DNA from 4 places in the Ensifer sp. ENS11 genome. Region 1 is predicted to be linked to each of the others. Evidence: riboswitches for the same ligand, from Rfam matches in the RefSeq annotation. Region 1 holds a riboswitch; each other region holds the start of a gene.
The links. Region 1 has a riboswitch for cobalamin ahead of IB264_RS07065 (aromatic ring-hydroxylating dioxygenase subunit alpha). Riboswitches for the same ligand answer to the same signal wherever they lie in the genome.
Positions count from the first base shown of each region.

Region 2: it holds a riboswitch for cobalamin, as region 1 does, so the genes downstream of both, metE (5-methyltetrahydropteroyltriglutamate--homocysteine S-methyltransferase) here and IB264_RS07065 (aromatic ring-hydroxylating dioxygenase subunit alpha) in region 1, are expected to answer to the same signal.
Region 3: it holds a riboswitch for cobalamin, as region 1 does, so the genes downstream of both, nrdH (glutaredoxin-like protein NrdH) here and IB264_RS07065 (aromatic ring-hydroxylating dioxygenase subunit alpha) in region 1, are expected to answer to the same signal.
Region 4: it holds a riboswitch for cobalamin, as region 1 does, so the genes downstream of both, cobU (bifunctional adenosylcobinamide kinase/adenosylcobinamide-phosphate guanylyltransferase) here and IB264_RS07065 (aromatic ring-hydroxylating dioxygenase subunit alpha) in region 1, are expected to answer to the same signal.

Region 1 is NZ_JACVAN010000002.1:603,096-608,293, forward strand. Features, by position in the region: gene IB264_RS07055 (glycoside hydrolase family 25 protein) at 1-615, shown strand, start outside; gene IB264_RS07060 (hybrid-cluster NAD(P)-dependent oxidoreductase) at 663-1,757, opposite strand; gene IB264_RS07065 (aromatic ring-hydroxylating dioxygenase subunit alpha) at 1,759-3,003, opposite strand; cobalamin riboswitch at 3,109-3,311, opposite strand; gene IB264_RS07070 (DUF6656 family protein) at 3,628-4,227, shown strand; gene IB264_RS07075 (L-threonylcarbamoyladenylate synthase) at 4,314-5,198, shown strand, end outside.
Region 2 is NZ_JACVAN010000003.1:299,201-304,398, forward strand. Features, by position in the region: gene metE (5-methyltetrahydropteroyltriglutamate--homocysteine S-methyltransferase) at 1-1,981, opposite strand, end outside; cobalamin riboswitch at 2,079-2,299, opposite strand; gene IB264_RS08445 (LysR substrate-binding domain-containing protein) at 2,762-3,706, shown strand; gene IB264_RS08450 (aspartate/glutamate racemase family protein) at 3,664-4,401, opposite strand; gene IB264_RS08455 (ABC transporter permease) at 4,407-5,198, opposite strand, start outside.
Region 3 is NZ_JACVAN010000003.1:293,633-298,830, reverse strand. Features, by position in the region: gene IB264_RS08435 (acyl-CoA thioesterase) at 1-801, shown strand; gene metE (5-methyltetrahydropteroyltriglutamate--homocysteine S-methyltransferase) at 1-4, shown strand, start outside; cobalamin riboswitch at 953-1,179, shown strand; gene nrdH (glutaredoxin-like protein NrdH) at 1,481-1,702, shown strand; gene nrdI (class Ib ribonucleoside-diphosphate reductase assembly flavoprotein NrdI) at 1,720-2,136, shown strand; gene nrdE (class 1b ribonucleoside-diphosphate reductase subunit alpha) at 2,106-4,259, shown strand; gene nrdF (class 1b ribonucleoside-diphosphate reductase subunit beta) at 4,276-5,198, shown strand, end outside.
Region 4 is NZ_JACVAN010000004.1:102,232-107,429, forward strand. Features, by position in the region: gene IB264_RS09755 (trans-aconitate 2-methyltransferase) at 1-142, shown strand, start outside; gene IB264_RS09760 (adenylate/guanylate cyclase domain-containing protein) at 168-2,396, opposite strand; cobalamin riboswitch at 2,706-3,112, shown strand; gene cobU (bifunctional adenosylcobinamide kinase/adenosylcobinamide-phosphate guanylyltransferase) at 3,250-3,774, shown strand; gene cobW (cobalamin biosynthesis protein CobW) at 3,778-4,842, shown strand; gene cobN (cobaltochelatase subunit CobN) at 4,914-5,198, shown strand, end outside.

The sequences.
Region 1 (5,198 bases):
GTGCTCGATCTCGAAGGCATCGACCCGGACAAATTCATGTCGCTCGAAGACGCGGCGATCTTTGCCGGACATATCAAGACCCGCACCGGCCGCTACCCGATGCTCTACACCAATCATGTCACGGCCAAATACATCGCGGCCAACCGCGCGAAGCACCGACTGCTGTCGCGACTACCCCTGTGGTATGCCCGCTACAAGCCGGATATCCGCAATGTGTTTCCGATCGGCAACTGGGACAGCTATGCGCTGTGGCAATTCTCGTCAGGGATCAATTGCGGCAAACGCCGCTGTCCCTATCGTGTGCCCGGTACACTTGACGACATCGACGTCAATGTCGCGGCTATGAGCAGCGCCACCTTGCGACCGATCTGGGCCGGCGGCGCCCTGTTGCCGGAAAAGGCACTGCCGCTCGTTCTCATTGCCAGAGCCGACGACGGGGTCGGCGCCGCCAGCGCTGCCCAGGCGACGGCGAAAATCGAAAGCCAGCCGTTGCTTATCAGCCGCGCCGAAGCTGCCAGCGCCGCCGGCGAAGGCGTCGACATGATGGCGACCGGGTCGATCGATTTCGGTCGGCACGACCGCGCCGTGCGGCTGGCGGCCGCGGCCAGCCGCTGACGGGTCGGTCGCGGAAAGAACACGCTCCCCGCGACCATCAAGCATTGTCAGGCTTCGATCTGTACATCTCCAAGCGGCCGCGAGCAGCAGGCGAGGATGTAGCCCTCATCGATTTCGTCGTCGAGAATACCTCCGTTGTGGTTCATCTCGACCTCGCCGGCGACTTTCATCACCCGGCACGTACCGCAGATGCCGCCTTCACAGGCCGCACCGATCCTGACGCCGTTGGCCCGCGCCGCCTGCAGGATCGTCTGGCCGGGCTTGGCCTCGATCTCCTTGCCGCTCATGGTGAAGACCACCTTGGCGCCTTGCGCTTCGGCGTCGGCTGCCGCCCCTGCCCTGACTGCTATCTCCTCGGCTGCCGGTGCTGCCGCCGGCTGGAAGCTTTCCTCGTGATAGCGGCTCATGTCGAAACCGGCCGCCTTCAGCAACTCGCGCACGCCGCGCATGAACGGCTCCGGACCGCAGCAAAACACTGTGCGCTCCATGAAGTCGGGTGCAAGCAGCGGCAGCTTGGCGCCGTCGATGCGGCCGCGCAGCCCGTGCCATCCGTGCCTTGACTCATGCCCCTCGACCACGAAGCCGAGGTTTAGCCCGGACATCTGGCGCGCCAGCACTTCCAGTTCCGAGCGGAACAGAAGGTCGTCTGGCCGGCGGGCGCAGGAAATGAAGGTGACGTCGGTCTCGGGAACGCAGTCCGCCATCCAGCGCGTCATCGACATCATCGGCGTGACGCCGGAGCCTGCCGATATGAAGAGATATTTTTCGCCGGGATGGCGCACGAAGCTGAAATCGCCGAGCGGACCGAACGCCTTCAGCCGCATGCCGGGCTTCAGGTGATCGAACATCCAGCGCGTGCCGATGCTATCGGCTTGCGCCTTGACGGTGACGGCGATCGACAACGGCCGGGAGGGCGTCGACGACAGCGTGTAGGTGCGCATGACCGGCTCGTCGGCGACCGGCAGCTCGAGCGTGACGAACTGCCCAGGCAGATAGCGGAACCAGGCCGGCTTTTCCGCCCGGAAGGTAAAGGTCATCACATCGGCGGTCTCGATCACGGCCGATGTGCATTCGAGCATGTTCTGCCTGTCGATCCAGACATGAAGCTCGTCGAAATGATGGAACGAGGATGCCATCTGCATGTCAGGCGACCCGGGAAAGCGGAGCAGCCTCGCCCTGCAGGCGCTGTTCCATGAACTTGCAATACCACTCGACGAACTGCATCACGCCGCCTTCGTGTTCGGGCGAATAGGGGCCTGACTGGTAGGCCGGCGAGCGAATACCAAAGGCGTTCTCCTCGACGATCTGGCGGTCCTGATCGTTGGTCTCGGTCCAGACATGCGTCAGTTGCTCGAGATTGTAGTCGACGCCTTCAACCGCGTCCTTGTTGACCAGCCACTTGGTCGTCACCTGCGTCAGCTCCGGGCCGAGCGGCAGGACGCGGAAGGTGATGGCGTGGTCGGCCAGCACATGGTTCCAGGTCGAGGGATAATGGAAGAGCAGGAGCGTGCCGATATGCTTCTGGCTAACGTCTGCCGACAGTTGCCGCCGCACGGCGCGGGCGCCGGACATGGTGTAGCTCTCGGCGTCGTCGATCAACGGCATGCGCGCCGAGCGGAACTGGCCGGTCTCGGACATCCGGAACTCGCTCGGCAGTCCGGCTGCTTCGCATTTCGCCCAATGCGCGGCAATGACGGGATCATCCTTGGCGCCCTGCACACCGGTCGCCGTCGGCGCTTCGGGATAGGTGCGGCAAAGTTCGGGGTGGTTGGCGGCACAATGGTAGCACTCCCGGTTGTTTTCCCAGACGAGTTTCCAGTTGCCCTTTTCGATGATCGTGCTTTCGAAGGCGACCTTGGTTTCACCCAGGCGGTGCGGCGCAAGATAGGGCGCGACCATGTCGCGGAACGGGCCGAAATCCATCGGCTGCTCGGACAGGTTGATGAAGATGTAACCGCCGACGGTCTCGCAGTGGATCGGCTTCAGGCCGTGGGCCGCCTTGTCGAAATCCTCGCCCATCTGGCGGGCAAAGAGCAGCGCGCCGTCGAGCTCATAGGTCCATTGGTGATAGGGACAGACGAGCTTGGCCGAAGAGCCCTTGTGCTGCGCGCAGACGCGAGAACCGCGATGACGGCAGGAATTGTGCAGGGCGCGGATCGTGCCCTGTCGGTCGCGAACGATAATGACAGGATAATCGCCGACCTGGACGGTGAAATAGTTACCGGCACGCGGGATCTCGCAGTCGTGGCCGATGAACAACCAGTCCTTGTACCAGATGCTTTCGAGATCCTGCCTGTAGTAGTCGGGGTCGATGTAGAAGGCCCGGTCGAGGCTGTAGCCGTCGCGTCGACCCTTCAGCTTGCGGAGCATATCGCCCTTGATGTCCATGTCCTGTCCTCGTTCGCCTTGTTTCGGAGAGGCAGGACTGGAACCCGCACGGGCGCATTGCCTGTGCGATGACGGCTCCGATCCGGCTGCCCGCCGCAACCCGTTACGGTCTGTTCGCGTCAAGGCTGGTTTCCGGGCTCAGGAGCCGTCCGCAAGGACCAGCCCGGCGCCTTCCCGGACGGAACCGTCCAGTGGCTTTGTGCCGTGGCTTTCGCTCCACCACCGTTGCGGGGGCAGCGCCGGGTTTTGACCGGCTTCCCAATTCTCCGCCTTCCCTAAAAGACAGCACCTTGAGTAGGCATATCTAATCGCGGAAGCCATCGTCGTAGCTGCCGATTAACGACATCCGATTCCAGAAAGACGACACAGCACATCAAGCGCACCAAACGCCCTGTGATTGATCATTTTTCATTGTAAACAATAGGATAGCTCAAGGATTGAGCAATTGTCGCTTTTTCCGGCAAGGCTTGCGAGAAAGCGCGGATCCTTCGCCATTTTGCGACATGTCTTCCCGTGACGCGGGGCAAGGCCCACCGACGCGAGTGAAATCTTCCATTAACCATAATGCATTAGCGTCGCCTGACGGAGAAACCGGCCGAACCGGCAAACAGCGCATTGAAGTTCATGGCAAAGCTCAAATACTACGACGCCGCAGCCGAGAAGCTGCCAACGATCGCTCCGAAGACAGCGGTCCACACCGAGTTCCTGCGCACCGGCCGCATAGAAAGGCGTCAATGGTCGCAGCGCGAGCGGCGTTATCTGAGCTATGACGAGGTTGCCGAGCGCACCGCCCACAAGCTGACGACCGCCGGCGAAACGACGCACAAGCGGATGAACGGCTTCCATACCTCGATCCAGTTTCCCAAGATGATCTTCCACCGCACGCTCACCGGTCGGCCGCATCTCGGCTATTGCCATGTCACGGCGGCGAGAACACATCTCGCCCCGTCCAAGGACGTCACCTGGTCGTTCTATTTCGCCAACTTCTTCTGTGACCTCGGCGACGAGAAACACTTCTTCGAACGCATCCAGACCGGCTATTCCCGAATGTACTTCGCCGTTGCCATCGAGCCCGATGCGCCAGAGGGGCAGATGACCATCAATCGCAGCGTTCGCGACAACGGGCTGCTCTTTCGTACCGACGACCCGAAAGTCGCGCTCAAGAACGTGCTGATGCTCGGCGCGCGCGACGAGGCATTGAAGCGCATCATTCGCAGCCTCTGAAGCGCAGACCCGGTTGCCTGAAGAAAATCGTTCTGTTTTCACCGTGGCTCCTTTAAGGAAGCCTCGGAAAGGGAAACGGAAGCGACATGGCCGAAATCATCGATACACGGACCGAGCCGGAACGGGCGATCGAGCGTGCCTGTGCGGTGCTTGCCGAAGGCGAGCCCGTCGCGATTCCGACCGAGACGGTCTACGGCCTGGCAGCGGACGCCACCAATCCCGATGCGATCAGCCGTATTTATGAGATGAAGGGGCGTCCACGCTTCAACCCACTGATATCGCATGTGTCAGACATGGCGATGGCTGAAGCCCATGTGACATTCGATTCGTTGTCGCGGCGCCTGGCCGAAGCGTTCTGGCCCGGCCCGCTGACGTTGATCCTGCCCCAGCGCACAACAAGCACCGTGCACGCGCTTGCCTCGGCCGGCCTCGACACGCTCGGCATCCGCATGCCTGATGGCTTTTCACGTCGGGTGATTGCCCGCTTCGGCCGCCCGCTCGCCGCACCGAGCGCCAATACGTCGGGCAAGATCAGTCCCACAAGCGCTGCCCATGTGGAAGCCGATCTCGGGCCGCGCCTCAAGCTCATTCTCGACGCCGGCTCTGCGGAGATCGGGCTTGAATCGACGATCATCAAGGTCGAGGACGGCGCGCTGCGCCTGCTGCGTCCGGGCGGTCTCGACGTCTTCGAAATCGAAAGGCTGACCGGCCTTACCGTCTCGAGGCCGCAGAGCGCCGGAGCGACTATCGAGGCCCCGGGCATGCTCGCCTCGCACTACGCGCCGGGCGCAGCTGTCCGGCTCGACGCCGCCGACGTGCGTCCGGGAGAAGCGCTGATCCGGTTCGGCAATGCGTCGCTCCCCGGCGAAGAGCACGCCGCGATCGTACTCGACCTCAGCCCGGCAGGCAGCCTGCGCGAGGCAGCTGCCAATCTTTTCGACTATATGAAGAGGGCGGATGCCAGCGGCTCC
Region 2 (5,198 bases), on a different contig from region 1:
GGGTGTGGATCTGGGTTTCGTCACCGACGCCGGAGGCGCTGATGCGGAAGCACTCGACCGCCCAGTCGAGATAGGCCTTTCGATCGGCCTGTCTCAGTGGCAGTCCCTCGCGCAGCGCCGGTTCGTCGATCTGGATCACGGCGATACCGGCCGTTTCCAGGTCGGTGACTTCGTCGCGCAGCGCCAGTGCGATCTGCCGGCATACGATCGACCGGGGCAGGTCGTCGCGCACGAACGACCATTGCAGCATCGTCACCGGGCCGGTGAGCATGCCCTTCATCGGCTTGTCCGTCAGCGACTGCGCATAGGTTGCCCAATCGACCGTCATCGGGTTCGGGCGCGAGACATCGCCGAAGATGATCGGCGGGCGTACGTAGCGCGAGCCGTAGCTCTGCACCCAACCGCTCTGAGTGAACCCATAGCCGGAGAGCTGCTCGCCGAAATACTGCACCATGTCGTTGCGCTCGAATTCGCCGTGCACCAGCACCTCGATGCCGATTTCCTCCTGCCAGCGCACGGCCTTCTCCGTCTCCTGGCGCAGGTAGGCGAGGTAGTCGACATAGCTGAGCTCGCCCTTGGCATGCAGCGATCGTGCCTGGCGCACCTCTGACGTCTGCGGGAAGGAGCCGATCGTCGTCGTCGGGAAGAGCGGCAGTGCCAGCCTGTCTTCCTGCCGCCGCCGGCGCGTTGCAAAACTCGATTGACGGCGGCTGTCTGCTGCCGTCAGGTTCTTCAAGCGTCCGGCAACGAGTGGATCGTGGACCTTGAGCGAGGTCAGCCGTGCCTCGACCGCAGCAATCGATTTTGCAAAGACCTGCTCGGGATTGGCCAGGCCCGGCTCGAATGCGCGGGCAAGCAGGCTGAGTTCGTCCAGCTTCTGCAGGGCGAAGGCAAGCCAGGAGACGAGCTCCGGATCGAGCGCTCGTTCGAGATCGAGGTCGATTGGCACATGCAGCAGCGAGCACGATGGTGCAAGCTCGATACGATCGCGGCCATGCGCCTCGATCAACGGCTGCAGCCGGCGGAAGAGGCCGGCAAGATCGGTACGCCACACATTGCGGCCATCGACGACGCCGAGCGACAGCACAAGCTGTGCCGGTACCGTCTGAAGTAGCAAGTCGAGCTGTTGCGGCGCCCGCACGAGGTCGACATGCAGCCCGGCAACCGGCAGCGAAAGGGCTGTCGGCATGTTGTCACTGACCGCGCCGAAATAGGTCGCGAGCATGATTTTCAACTGCGGAAGTTCCGAGGCGAACGTCTGGTAGGTCAGCGCCAGCGCCTGGCGTTCCCGCTCAGTGAGATCGAGCACCAGGCATGGCTCGTCGATCTGCACCCATTCGACGCCGGCTTCCCCAAGCTCGGTGAGAAGCTTCGTATAAACAGGCAGCAGCCGCTCGATCAGATTGATGGTGTCGAATCCGCCGGCAAGCGCCTTGCCCAGTTTCAGGAAGGTGACGGGGCCGAGGACGACAGGGCGGGTGACATGCCCGAGCGCCTTGGCTTCGAGGAAGGCGTCAAGCGGCGCATTGCTCGTCAGCTCGAAGCGCTGATCCTCCGCGAATTCCGGAACCATGTAGTGGTAGTTCGTGTCGAACCACTTGGTCATCTCCAGCGCCTGGTTGCCCCCGTCGGGCCCGCCATGCGTGCAACCGGACGCGCAGGCGGCAGTCGTCGAACCGCGCGCCATGGCGAAATAGGCGTCGAGGTCGACCGGGCCGCCCTTCCAGCCATAGGCCGGTGGCACCGCACCAACCAGCACTGATGTGTCGAGAACCTGGTCGTAAAGCGAGAAGTCGTTCGATGGAATGATCTGGATCCCACGCGCCTTTTGCGCGGCCCAGTTTTCGGCCCGCAGCCTGGCGGCGACGTCGAGCAGGTCCTGTCTCTCGATCTTGCCGGCCCAATAACGCTCCAGCGCGAACTTCAGTTCACGGTGGCTGCCGATACGTGGAAAGCCGAGATTGGCTGTCTTGATGGTCATTTCCTTACCCCGAAGGTTGTGGGCAAGGCTTTGAATGCGACGCATCCACGACCGAGACTGGCTCGCTCGTCAAGGCGACACATCGGACACCCCGCCCGTGGACGTTATCTATCGCGGCAGGTCTCCTGGCTTGCGGGTCAACACGAACCGTCCCGTCTTCCCGAGGCGTCTCCCTCAGTGACATCATTGGACGACCGCTCGCCGCTTACAGTTGCGGGGGCAGCTCCGGCATGAGCGCCTTGCAGCGCCGCACCGAATTCCCTCTTAGCTCCGGCCTGTCGTCAGACGAGCCGCAGAACCACGATTGTTCGACAATGCCCCGCAAAGTCGACGGCGTCAATCGTATAAAGAAATGTTTATGTCTTTATTTTCTCCATTCGGCCGAGGTCGAAAGCTTGTCGCGAGGGCGGCGACGCGACTTCATCATTTGGCGTCTGCGGCGAAAGGGCACCGCCCGGATCAGAGCCCGCTACGTGCTGCCACGGATCAGCAACATCGCCCGCGCGCGCCCGGATGCTGTCATTGTCTCGCGTCAGGCCGATGTCCCTCAGTTGGAACTCGCTGAATGTATCGATGGTCGTCGTGGCGTCGGCAGCTCTCTTGGCCGAAGTCCAGACGTGGAGGATGATCGATCGCAGTGCGCTAAGCATTGCTAACCCCTTCAGTTCTGTGGTGATGTGTTCGCGAGAAAATTGAGGATTTTGGTGGTTTCGCGCAAAGCGATTTCTCGCATGCTGCCATAAAGAATGCTTATCTCACTTCATGAGCAAGATTCCCCCCATGAGTGCGGTGCGCGCGTTCGAGGCCGCAGCCAGGCACTTGAGTTTCACCCGCGCGGCGCAGGAGCTCGGCATGACGCAAGCCGCTGTCAGCTATCAAATCCGACTGCTGGAGGACCGCACCGGCACGCCGCTGTTTGTCCGTCTGCCGCGGGAAGTGCGCTTGACGGCTGCCGGACGGCAGCTTGCGCCGAAGGTGACCGAGGCGCTCGATCTACTGGGTACGGCGTTCTCCGAGATTGCCGACAAGACCGAGCATCACCTGCACATCTCGGTACTGCCAACCGTCGTCTCAAGTTGGCTTGGTTCCAGGCTCGCCTCGTTTCAGACAGCCCATCCAAACATCAGCATTCGCGTGCACATGTCCACGGAGCTGATCGACTTCAAGCGCGATGCGATTGATCTCGTGGTGCGCAGCGGCAACGGCGACTGGTCGGGCAATGAAGTGTTTCCTCTTTTCCCGATCGAATACATGCCCGTCTGTACGCCGACGTTCCTGGAAAAACATCAGCTGAAGGATCCGGCCGACGTTCTCACGGTGAGGCGCTTCGGCAACGCCAGCTGGTGGCGGCGCTGGATGACCGAAGCGGGCGTGGAACCGCCGGCCAGCAATGGCACTGAGCTGATCTTCGACGTCCAGGCAATGGATGTGGCCACCACATTGCTCGATCATGGCATTGCCATGGTCGTCTCCACCTTTGTGATTGAGGAGCTTCGCAGCGGAAAACTCGTCCGGCCGTTCAACCATGTGGTCAGGGATGGCCGTGCCTATTGGCTGGTCTATCCGCAAAGCCACCGGCGGCAGAACAAGATCCAGGTGTTTCGCGAGTGGATCATTGCCGAAGCCGCCACATCGAACGCGCAGCTGGCCGCCGTGGCCGGAGAGCTTCCCTCGGTACGGTCTCAAGCCGAGATCGGTGCGAGCGCGCTCATAAGACCTGAATAAGATTTGCTGAGCGGCGGAGCATAGGAGCCGCGCTTGCTGGTCGTCAGTCCTTGCGACACCAACGCCTCGGCCTGCTTGACGGCTGCCGATACGCCATCAATGACCGGAACGCCGTATTCGGCTTGAAGTGCGCGCGCAAGATCGGCCATCCCGGCGCAGCCAAGCACGATCGCCTCGGCGCCGTCCTCAACGAGCGCCAGCTCGATTTCGCATCGCAGCTTCGCCAACGCGGGCGAAGCCTTGTCCTCAAGCTGCAGCACCGGGATGTCCGCAGCGCGAACCTTCGTCCGGGCACTCATCCCATAGCGTATGACCAGGTTCTCGATAAGCACACGCGACCGCTCGAGTGTGGTTACGACGGTGAAACGCTGAGCAAGCATGGCGGCCGTCGCCACAGCGGATTCGCAAAGCCCGACCACGGGGATGCGGGCAAGCGCGCGGGCTGCTTCCAGACCAGTATCGTCGAAGCATGCGATGACGGCGGCGTTGGCGCCTGCCGCTTCGCCGTCCCGGATTTCGGTGAGCACGCCCGGAAGCGCGATCGCGCCATCATAGTGGCCTTCGATCGAAGCCGGTCCGGACTTGGACGTCCTCGCGATGATCTCCGTGTTCGGGCCCGCGACGGCGCGGGCTGCGGCCGCCGCCTTCTCGGTCATGGATAGGGTGGTGTTCGGATTGACGATCAGAATGCGCATCGAACCTAGCTCATTTTTACCTGCCGCCGACGAAGCGTCAGAATGACGGCAAGCGCGACGAGGATGGTGGTGAAGGAGAAGAGCGTCGTGACCGTGCCCAGCGCGTAAAGCACCGGCGTCGTCACATTGGTGGTCATTCCGTAGATTTCCAATGGCAGGGTGTTGTAGCTGCCCGAGGTCATCAGTGTACGGGCGAACTCGTCGTAGGAAAGGGTGAAGCCGAAGAGGCCGACCCCGATCAGGCTCGGCGCTATCATCGGCAGCACCACATGCCGAAACGTCTGCCACGGGGTGGCGCCGAGATCGCGGGCCGCCTCTTCATAGGCCGGCGAAAAGCGGTTGAAGACGGCAAACATGATCAAGACGCCAAAGGGTAGGGTCCAGGTAAGATGTGCGCCGAAGCCGGAGGAATACCAGGCGGGCTTCAGGCCAAACTGCTGGAAGACGACACCGATCCCGAGCGAGATGATGATCGAGGGCACGACCAGGCTGGCAACGGTCAGGTAGAAGAGGGCCGTCGCCCCCTTGAAGCGGTGGCGAAAGGCAAGGCCGGCGAGGAGCGCCACGACGACGTTGACCACCATCACCATCAGTCCCAGCGTGAATGAGCGGCGGAAGGACGCGCCGAAGTCGCCGACCGCCTGTTTCTCGAAGAGATTGTAGAACCAGTGCAGCGATAGTCCGTTCAACGGAAATGTGAGACCGCCATTCGGCCCCTGAAAGGACAGGATCAGCACCGCCGACAACGGCCCGTAGAGAAACAGCACGAACAGGGCGAAGAAGCCCGCGAGCAGGTA
Region 3 (5,198 bases), on a different contig from region 1:
ATGACGGACGATAGCAATATCGAGAAGGCGCCGGGGGAAACCCCGGCGCCCGCCACCTTGATCGACATCGTCTTTCCCGGCGACACCAATCACCACGGCACGCTCTTCGGCCGTGCGGGCCTCGCACTCATGGACCGGACCGCCTTCATCGTCGCCACGCGCCACGGCCGCGTTCCCTTCGTCACCGCCTCCTGCGATCGCGTCGACTTCCGCGGCCCCGCCCACATCGGCCATATCGTCAGCTGCAGCGGCCGCCCGATCCGGGTCGGGCGGCGTTCGATGGTCGTCGAAGTCGATATGATCGCGGAAGATCTGACGGCCGGCACCCGCGATCTGTGCGCCCGCGGCCAGTTCACCATGGTCGCGATGCCGGAGGGCAAGGGCGCCGGCTGGTCGTTGCCTTCTCTCGACACCGATGCGATCGGAGCGCCAAAAGACGATGCCGTGCGCATGGTCGATATCGTCTTTCCGGATCAGGCCAACAGCTTCGGCGCCATGTTTGGCGGCGACGCGCTGGCGCAGATGACCAAGGCCGCCTTCGGCGCGGCGACACGGGCGAGCCGCAAGACGACAGTGCTCGCCTCCTGCCAGCGCATCGATTTCAAGCACCGGATCACCGTTGGCTCGATCATCGAGCTTGTCGCCAGGATTGTGCGCACCGGACGGAGCTCGACGACGGTCGATGTCGAATTGTGGTCAGAGGATTTGACGGGAGCGAAACAGACCCTGACTGCCCATGGCGCCTTCATCATGGTGGCAGTCGACGGGGACAATCGTCCTGTTCCCGCCTTCGCGGCTTGAGGATTTCAGCAGAGCTGTCAATGACGGCTCTCCATCCACAGGCTTCGCCGACACTTGTCGTTTACTCCCCGCTATCCACACCCGAAAAAATATTGTCCGCCTCCCAGGTGGCTTCGACATGGAACCTATTGACGCAATTTTCCCGACATATACTATATCTAGTGTTCGAGGTTCTCCCGATTCGCAAGGATTGGGAGCGAAGATGGGAATACGGTGCCGTCGTAGCGATTTCGCTTGGCTAAGCCGTGGCTGCCCCCGCAACTGTAAACGGCGAGCAACTGTCCAGCATTCGGCCACTGAAGCATGATGCATCGGGAAGGTCCGGACAGAAGCACCGACCCGTGAGCCAGGAGACCTGCCTCGATCGATAAACGTCCACGGGCGGGGTGTCCGGAGAGGTCAGAGGTGTGCATGGGGCAGGATGAAACCTGCCTGATCGTCTCGACGTCTCCCCGGAAGCGCCGTCTTCAACTTCGGGGTGAAGTCATGTCCGCGTCATCGAATTCCTATCATTCGCCAATGAAGAGGCGCGGGAAGCCGCGAATCTGACGAACAACCGCGCCCGGGTCTTCTCGACCCGAGCAAGCGGTCATCCTGCCAGTCCTGCATTTCGCCGGATCGCTTGTGCGTATCCGCATGCCTTTTCATGCCCAGATCCAGCCGACCAAACGAGGAAGAAATGAACGTCACCGTCTACAGCAAGCCCGCCTGCGTCCAGTGCACCGCAACCTATCGCGCGCTCGACCGCCAGGGCGTCAATTACGAGGTGATCGACATTTCGGTCGACCAGGACGCGTTCGAGACGGTCAAGGGCCTTGGCTACATGCAGGTTCCCGTCGTCATCGCCGGTCCGGAGCACTGGGCAGGCTTCCGCCCCGACAAGATCAGCGCACTGTCCTGAAGCCGAGGTACGGCGCGATGGGGCTGATCGTCTATTTTTCCACCCGCTCGGAAAACACCCATCGCTTCGTCGGCAAGCTCGGCCTGCGCGCCAGACGCATTCCCGTCAGCGCGGCCGACGCGCCGCTCGACGTGCACGAACCCTATGTGCTCGTCGTCCCGACCTATTGCGGCGACGACGGCCGGGGCGCCGTGCCCAAACAGGTGATCCGCTTTCTCAACGATGCGGACAACCGCTCCCACATCCGCGGCGTGATTGCCGCGGGCAACAGCAATTTCGGCGCGACCTACGGGATCGCCGGCGACGTGATCTCGGCCAAGTGCCAGGTGCCCTATCTCTACCGGTTCGAACTGTTGGGAACCGATGAGGACGTCGCCAATGTCAAAAACGGGATGGAACGATTTTGGACGTCTCAACACTCGAACGCCCCTTGAAGGCGACGGAATCGGCGCTCGATTACCACGCGCTGAACGCCATGCTGAACCTCTATGACGAGGACGGCCGGATCCAGCTCGACAAGGACCGGTTGGCGGCAAAGCAGTACTTCCTGCAGCACGTCAACCAGAACACCGTGTTCTTCCATAACCTGCGCGAAAAACTCGATTACCTCGTCACCGAGGGCTACTACGAGCAGGAGGTTCTCGACCAGTATTCGTTCAACTTCGTGCGCGACCTGTTCGATCACGCCTATGACAAGAAGTTCCGTTTCCCGACCTTTCTCGGCGCCTTCAAATATTACACCAGCTACACGCTGAAGACCTTCGACGGGAAGCGCTACCTCGAGCGCTACGAGGACCGGGTCTGCATGGTGGCGCTGACGCTGGCGCGCGGCGACGAGGCGCTGGCGCGCGACATGGTCGACGAGATCATCTCCGGTCGCTTCCAACCGGCGACCCCGACCTTCCTCAACGCCGGCAAAAAGCAGCGCGGCGAGCTCGTCTCCTGCTTTCTGCTGAGGGTCGAGGACAACATGGAATCGATCGCGCGCGGCATTAATTCGGCGCTACAATTGTCGAAGCGCGGCGGCGGCGTGGCGCTGTCGCTTACCAACATCCGCGAGGCCGGCGCCCCGATCAAGCAGATCGAAAACCAGTCGTCCGGCATCATTCCCGTGATGAAGCTGCTGGAGGATTCGTTCTCCTACGCCAACCAGCTTGGCGCCCGCCAGGGTGCCGGCGCCGTCTATCTCAACGCCCACCACCCCGACATCATGCGTTTCCTCGACACCAAGCGGGAGAACGCCGACGAGAAGATCCGTATCAAGACGCTGTCGCTGGGCGTCGTCGTTCCCGACATCACCTTCGAACTCGCCAAGAACAACGAGGACATGTACCTGTTCTCGCCCTATGACGTGGAGCGCGTCTACGGCGTTGCCTTCACCGACATCTCGGTCACGGAAAAATATCGGGAAATGGTCGCCGACAGCCGGATCCGCAAGAAGAAGATCAAGGCGCGCGAGTTCTTCCAGGTGCTGGCCGAAATCCAGTTCGAGTCGGGCTATCCCTACATCATGTTCGAAGACACGGTGAACCGCGCCAACCCGATCGCCGGCCGCATCACCATGAGCAACCTCTGCTCAGAAATCCTCCAGGTCAGCGAAGCCAGCGAGTACAATGACGACCTGTCCTACAAGCACCTGGGCAAGGACATCTCCTGCAATCTCGGCTCGCTGAATATCGCCGCCGCGATGGATTCGTCCGATTTCGGCAAGACGATCGAGACATCGATCCGGGCGCTGACCGCGGTCTCCGACATGAGCCATATCGCCTCGGTTCCCTCCGTCGAGAAGGGCAATGACGACAGCCATGCGATCGGCCTCGGCCAGATGAACCTGCACGGCTATCTCGCCCGCGAACGGGTCTATTACGGTTCGGACGAAGGCGTCGATTTCACCAACATCTACTTCTACACGGTGACCTACCACGCCATCCGCGCCTCCAACCGCATCGCCGTCGAACGCGGGTCGAGCTTCAAGGGCTTCGAGAACTCGAAATACGCCTCGGGCGACTATTTCGACAAGTACACCGAACAGGAATGGAAGCCGGCGACCGAGCGGGTGCGCGAACTGTTCGAAACCGCAGGCATCGATATCCCGACGCAGGAAGACTGGCTGGAACTCAAGCAGGCGGTGATGACATCCGGCCTCTACAACCAGAACCTGCAGGCGGTGCCGCCGACCGGCTCAATCTCCTATATCAACCATTCGACCTCCTCGATCCACCCGATCGTCTCGAAGATCGAGATCCGCAAGGAAGGCAAGATCGGCCGCGTCTATTATCCCGCGGCCTTCATGACCAACGACAATCTCGACTACTACCAGGATGCCTATGAGATCGGTCCGGAGAAGATCATCGACACCTATGCGGCTGCGACCCAGCATGTCGACCAGGGGCTTTCGCTGACCTTGTTCTTCAAGGACACGGCAACGACCCGCGACATCAACCGCGCGCAGATCCATGCCTGGAAGAAGGGCATCAAGACGATCTACTACATCCGCCTTCGTCAGATGGCGCTGTCCGGCACGGAAGTGCAGGGCTGCGTTTCCTGCGCGCTTTGATACTCCGGGGAACAAGATGAACATCCAACTGAAGACCAAGGCGCCCAAGGGCTCGCAAGCCGTGCGCGCCATCAACTGGAACCGTATCGAGGACGACAAGGACCTTGAGGTCTGGAACCGGCTCACCGGCAATTTCTGGCTGCCGGAAAAGGTGCCGCTTTCCAACGACATTCCCTCCTGGGCGGCGTTGCGGCCGGAAGAGCAGCAGCTGACGATCCGTGTGTTCACGGGCCTGACCCTGCTCGACACGATCCAGACGAGCATCGGCGCACCGACACTGATGGCGGATTCGATCACGCCCCATGAGGAAGCGGTTTATTCCAACATCTCCTTCATGGAAGCGGTGCATGCCCGTTCCTATTCCTCGATCTTTTCGACGCTTTGCTCGACACCTGATGTCGATGACGCCTATCGCTGGTCGGAGGAGAACGAACATCTCCAGAAGAAGTCGGCGCTCATTCTCGAGCAGTATCGCACCACGGATCCGCTGAAGCGCAAGATCGCCAGCGTCTTCCTCGAGAGCTTCCTGTTCTACTCCGGCTTCTATCTGCCGATGTATTGGTCGAGCCGCGCCAAGCTGACCAACACCGCCGACATGATCCGCCTCATCATCCGCGACGAAGCGGTGCACGGCTACTACATCGGCTACAAGTTCCAGAAGGGCCTGGAGCGGCTGAGTAACGAGCGTCGGCAGGAGATGAAGGATTTCGCCTTCGACCTGCTGCTCGAACTCTACGACAACGAGGCGAAATATACCGAATCGCTTTACGACAGCGTCGGCCTGACCGAGGACGTGAAGAAGTTCCTGCACTACAACGCCAACAAGGCGCTGATGAACCTCGGATATGAGGCGCTGTTCCCGGCCGATGCCTGCAAGGTCAATCCGGCAATCCTGTCGGCGCTGTCGCCGAATGCCGACGAGAACCACGACTTCTTTTC
Region 4 (5,198 bases), on a different contig from region 1:
GGTGATGCGCTACGACCCGGCGGCGCTTGCCGAAGTAATCGGGCCGTCCTTCCGGCTGGTCGAAGCGATCAGGCACCAGCATAAGACGCCATGGAATTCAGTGCAGGCTTTTCAGTTCAGCGCGCTGCAGCGGGTACGGTAGCGGTAGCATGGGCGAGCGCAAGGGGCTAGCGGACCTGCGAGAACGTGAACGCCCTGTCGCCGTGGTACCATATGAATTCGTTTTCCTTGCCGCTAAGTCCTCCGGGATTTCGCAGCACCATTCCGCAGAGGTTCGTTGTCTTGAGCCACAGGAAGCAAACCTCGTCCCTGTCAAACTTGACCTCGACATCGGTCATGCGACCAGCGCCGATGGAAGCCCAGCCTCCTGTCAGAGTGGCCACGCCCCCGGTTGAAATGACAGCCTCATGTTCCTCGCCCGAGTCCAGCATGCGTCCATGCAGCCGATGCCCCAGGAATAGTGAGCGGGCTTCGTCGGCTTCCAGTCTGTTCCTGCCTACGAAGTCGGCGTTCATCAAGGTCTCAGGCACGCCGGCCAGGCGCAGTCCCCGGTAGAAGAGCTCGCTATCCGCCAGCTTTGCCAGATCCATGGGCGGGCTGGTCGAGATGGTGGCGGCAGTGCCACCGCGTGCGAGGCGAAGCGCGTTGAAACGAGTGATCGCTGCCTGCGCTTCCGTGTTCCGGCCGAGGTGCGCGTAAGCGGAGGCGAGAAGAAGGAAAGAACCGTCATCCTGAGGATTGAGTTCGATGCTGCGCTTCACCGCAGCCACCGACGCCTCGAAATCCTCCAGGCTGAACTGCGTCAGTCCAAGAACGTAAATGAAGAAGGACGGAGAGTGCGGATCGAGGCGCATGGCCGTACGGATATAGGGCAGGGCCTCCGCTGGGCGGCCGGCGGAGGTCAGCACGAAGGCCGTCAGCGCGTAGCTCCAGGAATCGCCGGGTTCGAGCGCGATCGCTTCCTTGAGTTCGGCGAGCGCATCGGCATGCTGCCAGGCCGCTTCGGACAGGAGAGCGGCCGCCTGATAGGCGAGCGCTGTTTTGTGTTTCTGCGCGGTCCTTAGAAATTGTAGCGCCTTGGCTCTAGCTTCGATCCGCGAGATATCAAGCCGATAATGCCAACGCCACAGGTAGACGCGCGCGTAGACCATGGCGGCGGCGGCATAGGCTCGTCCATAGGCAGGATCGAGCGCAATCGCCTGCTCGAAAAAAGGCACTGCCTTTGCAAAATCTTCGGGGGTCGTGCGCCGGTGATGCTCCCAGCCGCGCAGGAACGCATCGAAGGCCGCCGGGACCGTCGTTTCCTTGCGTCCGAAGGCCATCTGCTCGTCAGGATTCAACCGAAGCGCAAGCGCGTCGGCAATGCCGCGCATCACTTCGTCCTGCAGCGCAAAGACATCGGAAAGTGAACCGTCGAACTTGCCGGCCCAAACGTGGCCGCCGCTGAGAGAATCTATGAGCTGAGCATTGATCCGTAGCTGTTCTCCGGCACGCTGCACACTGCCTTCGAGGACGTATCGGACACCGAGTTCCTTGGACACCTGCCTGGGTGTCACCGCCCTGCCCTTGTAGGTGAAGGTCGAGTTACGCGCGATAACGAACAAGCCGGATACCTGAGCCAGCTCGGTGACAAGGCCATCGGTCATGCCATCGGCGAAATACTCCTGCCTGGGATCGTCGCTCACGTTGGCAAACGGAAGCACCGCGATCGACGGCTTGTCCGGCGCGGTCAGGTTCGGTGGTTGTATCTGGACCGTTTCCACAGGCGACTCCCAGGGCCGCCACCAGGCCACGCCGGCAGCAGCGCCGAGCACGACAGCAGACGTAACGAGTGCCGCCCAGCGCTTCGCGTGGCGCCCAGCGACCTTTACGCTGCCGGGGCGGGCTTCGTTCAGCCCCAGCCGGTAAGTCCGCACCGGCTTTTCGATATGCTTCAGGCGTTGTTCGCCGAGAAAGACGAAGCCGACATCGAGGTGCTTCTCGACCTGGTCGTAGGCGGTGCCGGAGATGATGATCCCACCCGGTTCGGCGAGGCTCTGCAGGCGCTCGGCAATGATCACTCCATCGCCGTGAATGTCGTCGCCTTCAACGATGACGTCGCCAAGATTGATGCCGATGCGGAATTCCAGTCGACCCTGATCGGAGCCGCGGCTTTCGGATTTCGCGCGCTGAACCTCCACCGCACAACGGACCGCCTCGACGACACTCTGGAACTCGACCAATAACCCGTCGCCCATGGTCTTGATCAACCGCCCGCGATGTGCGGCAATCCTTTGTTCGAACAGGCCGTGCAGATCGGCCTGAAAGCGGGCACACGTACCCTCTTCGTCGGCTTGGGTGAGCAGTCCATAGCCGGAAACGTCGGCAATCATCACGGCGGTGAGCCTGCGTTCCATCTGCCTTCCGGATAATCGAAACGACTTTCGGCTACTCTATCGCAATATCTGACGTTGCTAAAATAAAGTTCAGTTGCCGTGGAGCGTCCGCTCCGACGTCGACTACAGCGCCGCGCGTCTTACTGGACGCGCAAAGGTCGCTGTAACACTTTGAATTGCTGCATGTTTTTATCCTTAGGTCGAATACCATCTAAGGATAAAAACATGCAGGAGTGGCCTTTGCGGCCTGCTGCCGGCAAATTGTCGCGCGCCGCATCTCGACGGGTGGCGTGTCGCACGCGTCGATTGACTTTGCGGCGCCCGCTTCCTAATCATCTGACGTTGGATGGTTTCCCCGGATCGTGGCGATGCGGGGGAATAATTGGGAATGTGACGGATGGACCCAAATCGGGCATCCTTATCGCAGCCGACCCCGCGACTGTAGAACGGTCAGGGTTCGCCATCGGGCTGATAGCCGGCTTCCTTTCGATTGCATGGGGCAATCGAAGGCGGTTTGGAATTCAGCCGGAAAAGCCACTGGCGTGGCTTCGTGATCAGCCGGGTTGGACGCCTCTTCTTCTACGAATCGTCCGCCTTTCACGAAACCAGAAAACGCCGGGAAGGTGAGGCGGGCCGTTCGGGCCCAAGCATCGGTCTTCGCGTGATCACGCGGGGCGCGATGTGGTGGACTCGTGACGCCGTGAGCCAGGAGACCTGCCGTCCGACAGGGGCATTCCGCCCGAAGGGAAGCCCGCTTCCCACGCCATCACGGAGGTTGTCTTGGCTCATCGATCGTTTCCCGAACGCGCCGTCGGCGCGGTGAAATCCTGTTGCCGCTCGAATTCGCGACCAAGCGCGTGAGGCTGCAACGCACATGAGCATTTCCCATGCCGGGCCGGTTCTGGTCCTCGGCGGTGCCCGTTCCGGCAAATCCAGCTTTTCCGAAAGGCTCGTCGAAGCCTCCGGGCTCGGCATGCACTATGTCGCGACCGGCCGTGCCTGGGACGACGAGATGCGCGAGCGCATCGACCATCACCGGGCAAGGCGCGGCGAAGGCTGGACGACGCATGAAGAGCCGCTCGACCTCGTTTCGCTGCTGACGCGCATCGATGACGAGAACCGCGTGGTGCTCGTCGACTGCCTGACGCTGTGGGTCACCAACCTGATGATGGAAGGGCGCGACATGGCGGCAGAGTTCGCGGCCCTTGCCGCTTTCCTGCCGGAGGCGCGGGCGCGCCTCATCCTTGTTTCCAACGAAGTCGGCCTCGGCATCGTGCCCGAGAACCGCATGGTCCGCGATTTCCGCGACCATGCCGGCCGGCTTCACCAGATCGTTGCGGAGAAATCCGCGGAAGTTTACTTTGTCGCGGCCGGATTGCCGCTGAAAATGAAGGGTTGATCCATGACCACTGCCAGAGCCAACCAGGGCAAGATCCCGGCGACCGTCATCACCGGCTTCCTCGGTGCCGGCAAGACGACGATGATCCGCAATCTGCTGCAGAACGCCGATGGCAAGCGCATTGCGCTCATCATCAACGAGTTCGGCGATCTCGGCGTCGACGGCGACGTGCTGAAGGGCTGCGGCGCAGAAGCCTGCTCGGAAGACGATATCATTGAGCTTACCAATGGCTGCATCTGCTGCACGGTTGCCGATGATTTCATCCCGACCATGACCAAGCTGCTCGAGCGCGAAAATCGTCCTGACCATATCATCATTGAAACCTCGGGCCTCGCTTTGCCGCAGCCGCTGATCGCCGCCTTCAACTGGCCTGATATCCGCAGCGAAGTCACCGTCGATGGCGTCGTCACCGTGGTCGACAGTGCCGCCGTTGCCGCCGGCCGTTTTGCCGACGACCATGACAAGGTCGATGCGTTGCGTGTCGAGGACGACAATCTCGACCACGAAAGCCCGATCGAGGAACTGTTCGAGGACCAGTTGACCGCCGCCGACCTGATCGTGCTCAACAAGACCGATCTGATCGACGCCTCCGGCCTCAAGGCCGTGCGCGACGAGGTCGCTTCGCGCACTAACCGCAAGCCAACAATGATCGAGGCGAAGAACGGCGAAGTTGCCGCTGCCATCCTGCTCGGCCTCGGCGTCGGCACGGAAAGCGATATCGCCAACCGCAAGTCTCACCACGAGATGGAACATGAGGCCGGCGAGGAGCACTCTCATGACGAGTTCGACAGCTTCGTCGTCGAGCTCGGCGCGATTGCCGATCCGGCAGGTTTCATCGATCGCCTCAAGGGCGTGATATCAGAGCATGACGTGCTGCGCCTCAAGGGCTTTGCCGACGTGCCCGGCAAGCCGATGCGCCTGCTGATCCAGGCCGTTGGCGCCCGCATCGACCAGTATTACGACCGTGCCTGGGCGGCTGGCGAGAAGCGCGGTACGCGCCTCGTCGTCATCGGCCTGCACGACATGGACGAAGCTGCGGTGCGCGCCGCCATCACCGCACTCGCCTAACTCCTTGAAGCAACGCAATTCCAGGAAAGCCATTTCACGCTTTTCCTGGAATTGCTCGAACGGACAGAAACATGCATCTGCTTCTCGCCCAGAAAGGAACGATCGCCGACGGCAACGAGGCGATCGACCTGGGGCAAACGCCGGCCGACGTGCTTTTCCTGTCGGCCGCCGACACCGAGCTTTCGTCGATCGCGGCGGCCCATGGCCGGCGCGACGGGGAGCTGAGCCTGCGCATCGCCAGCCTGATGAACCTGATGCACCCGATGTCGGTCGACACCTATGTCGAGCGCACGGCAAGGCATGCAAAACTCATCGTGGTCAGGCCGCTCGGTGGCGCCAGCTATTTCCGTTATGTG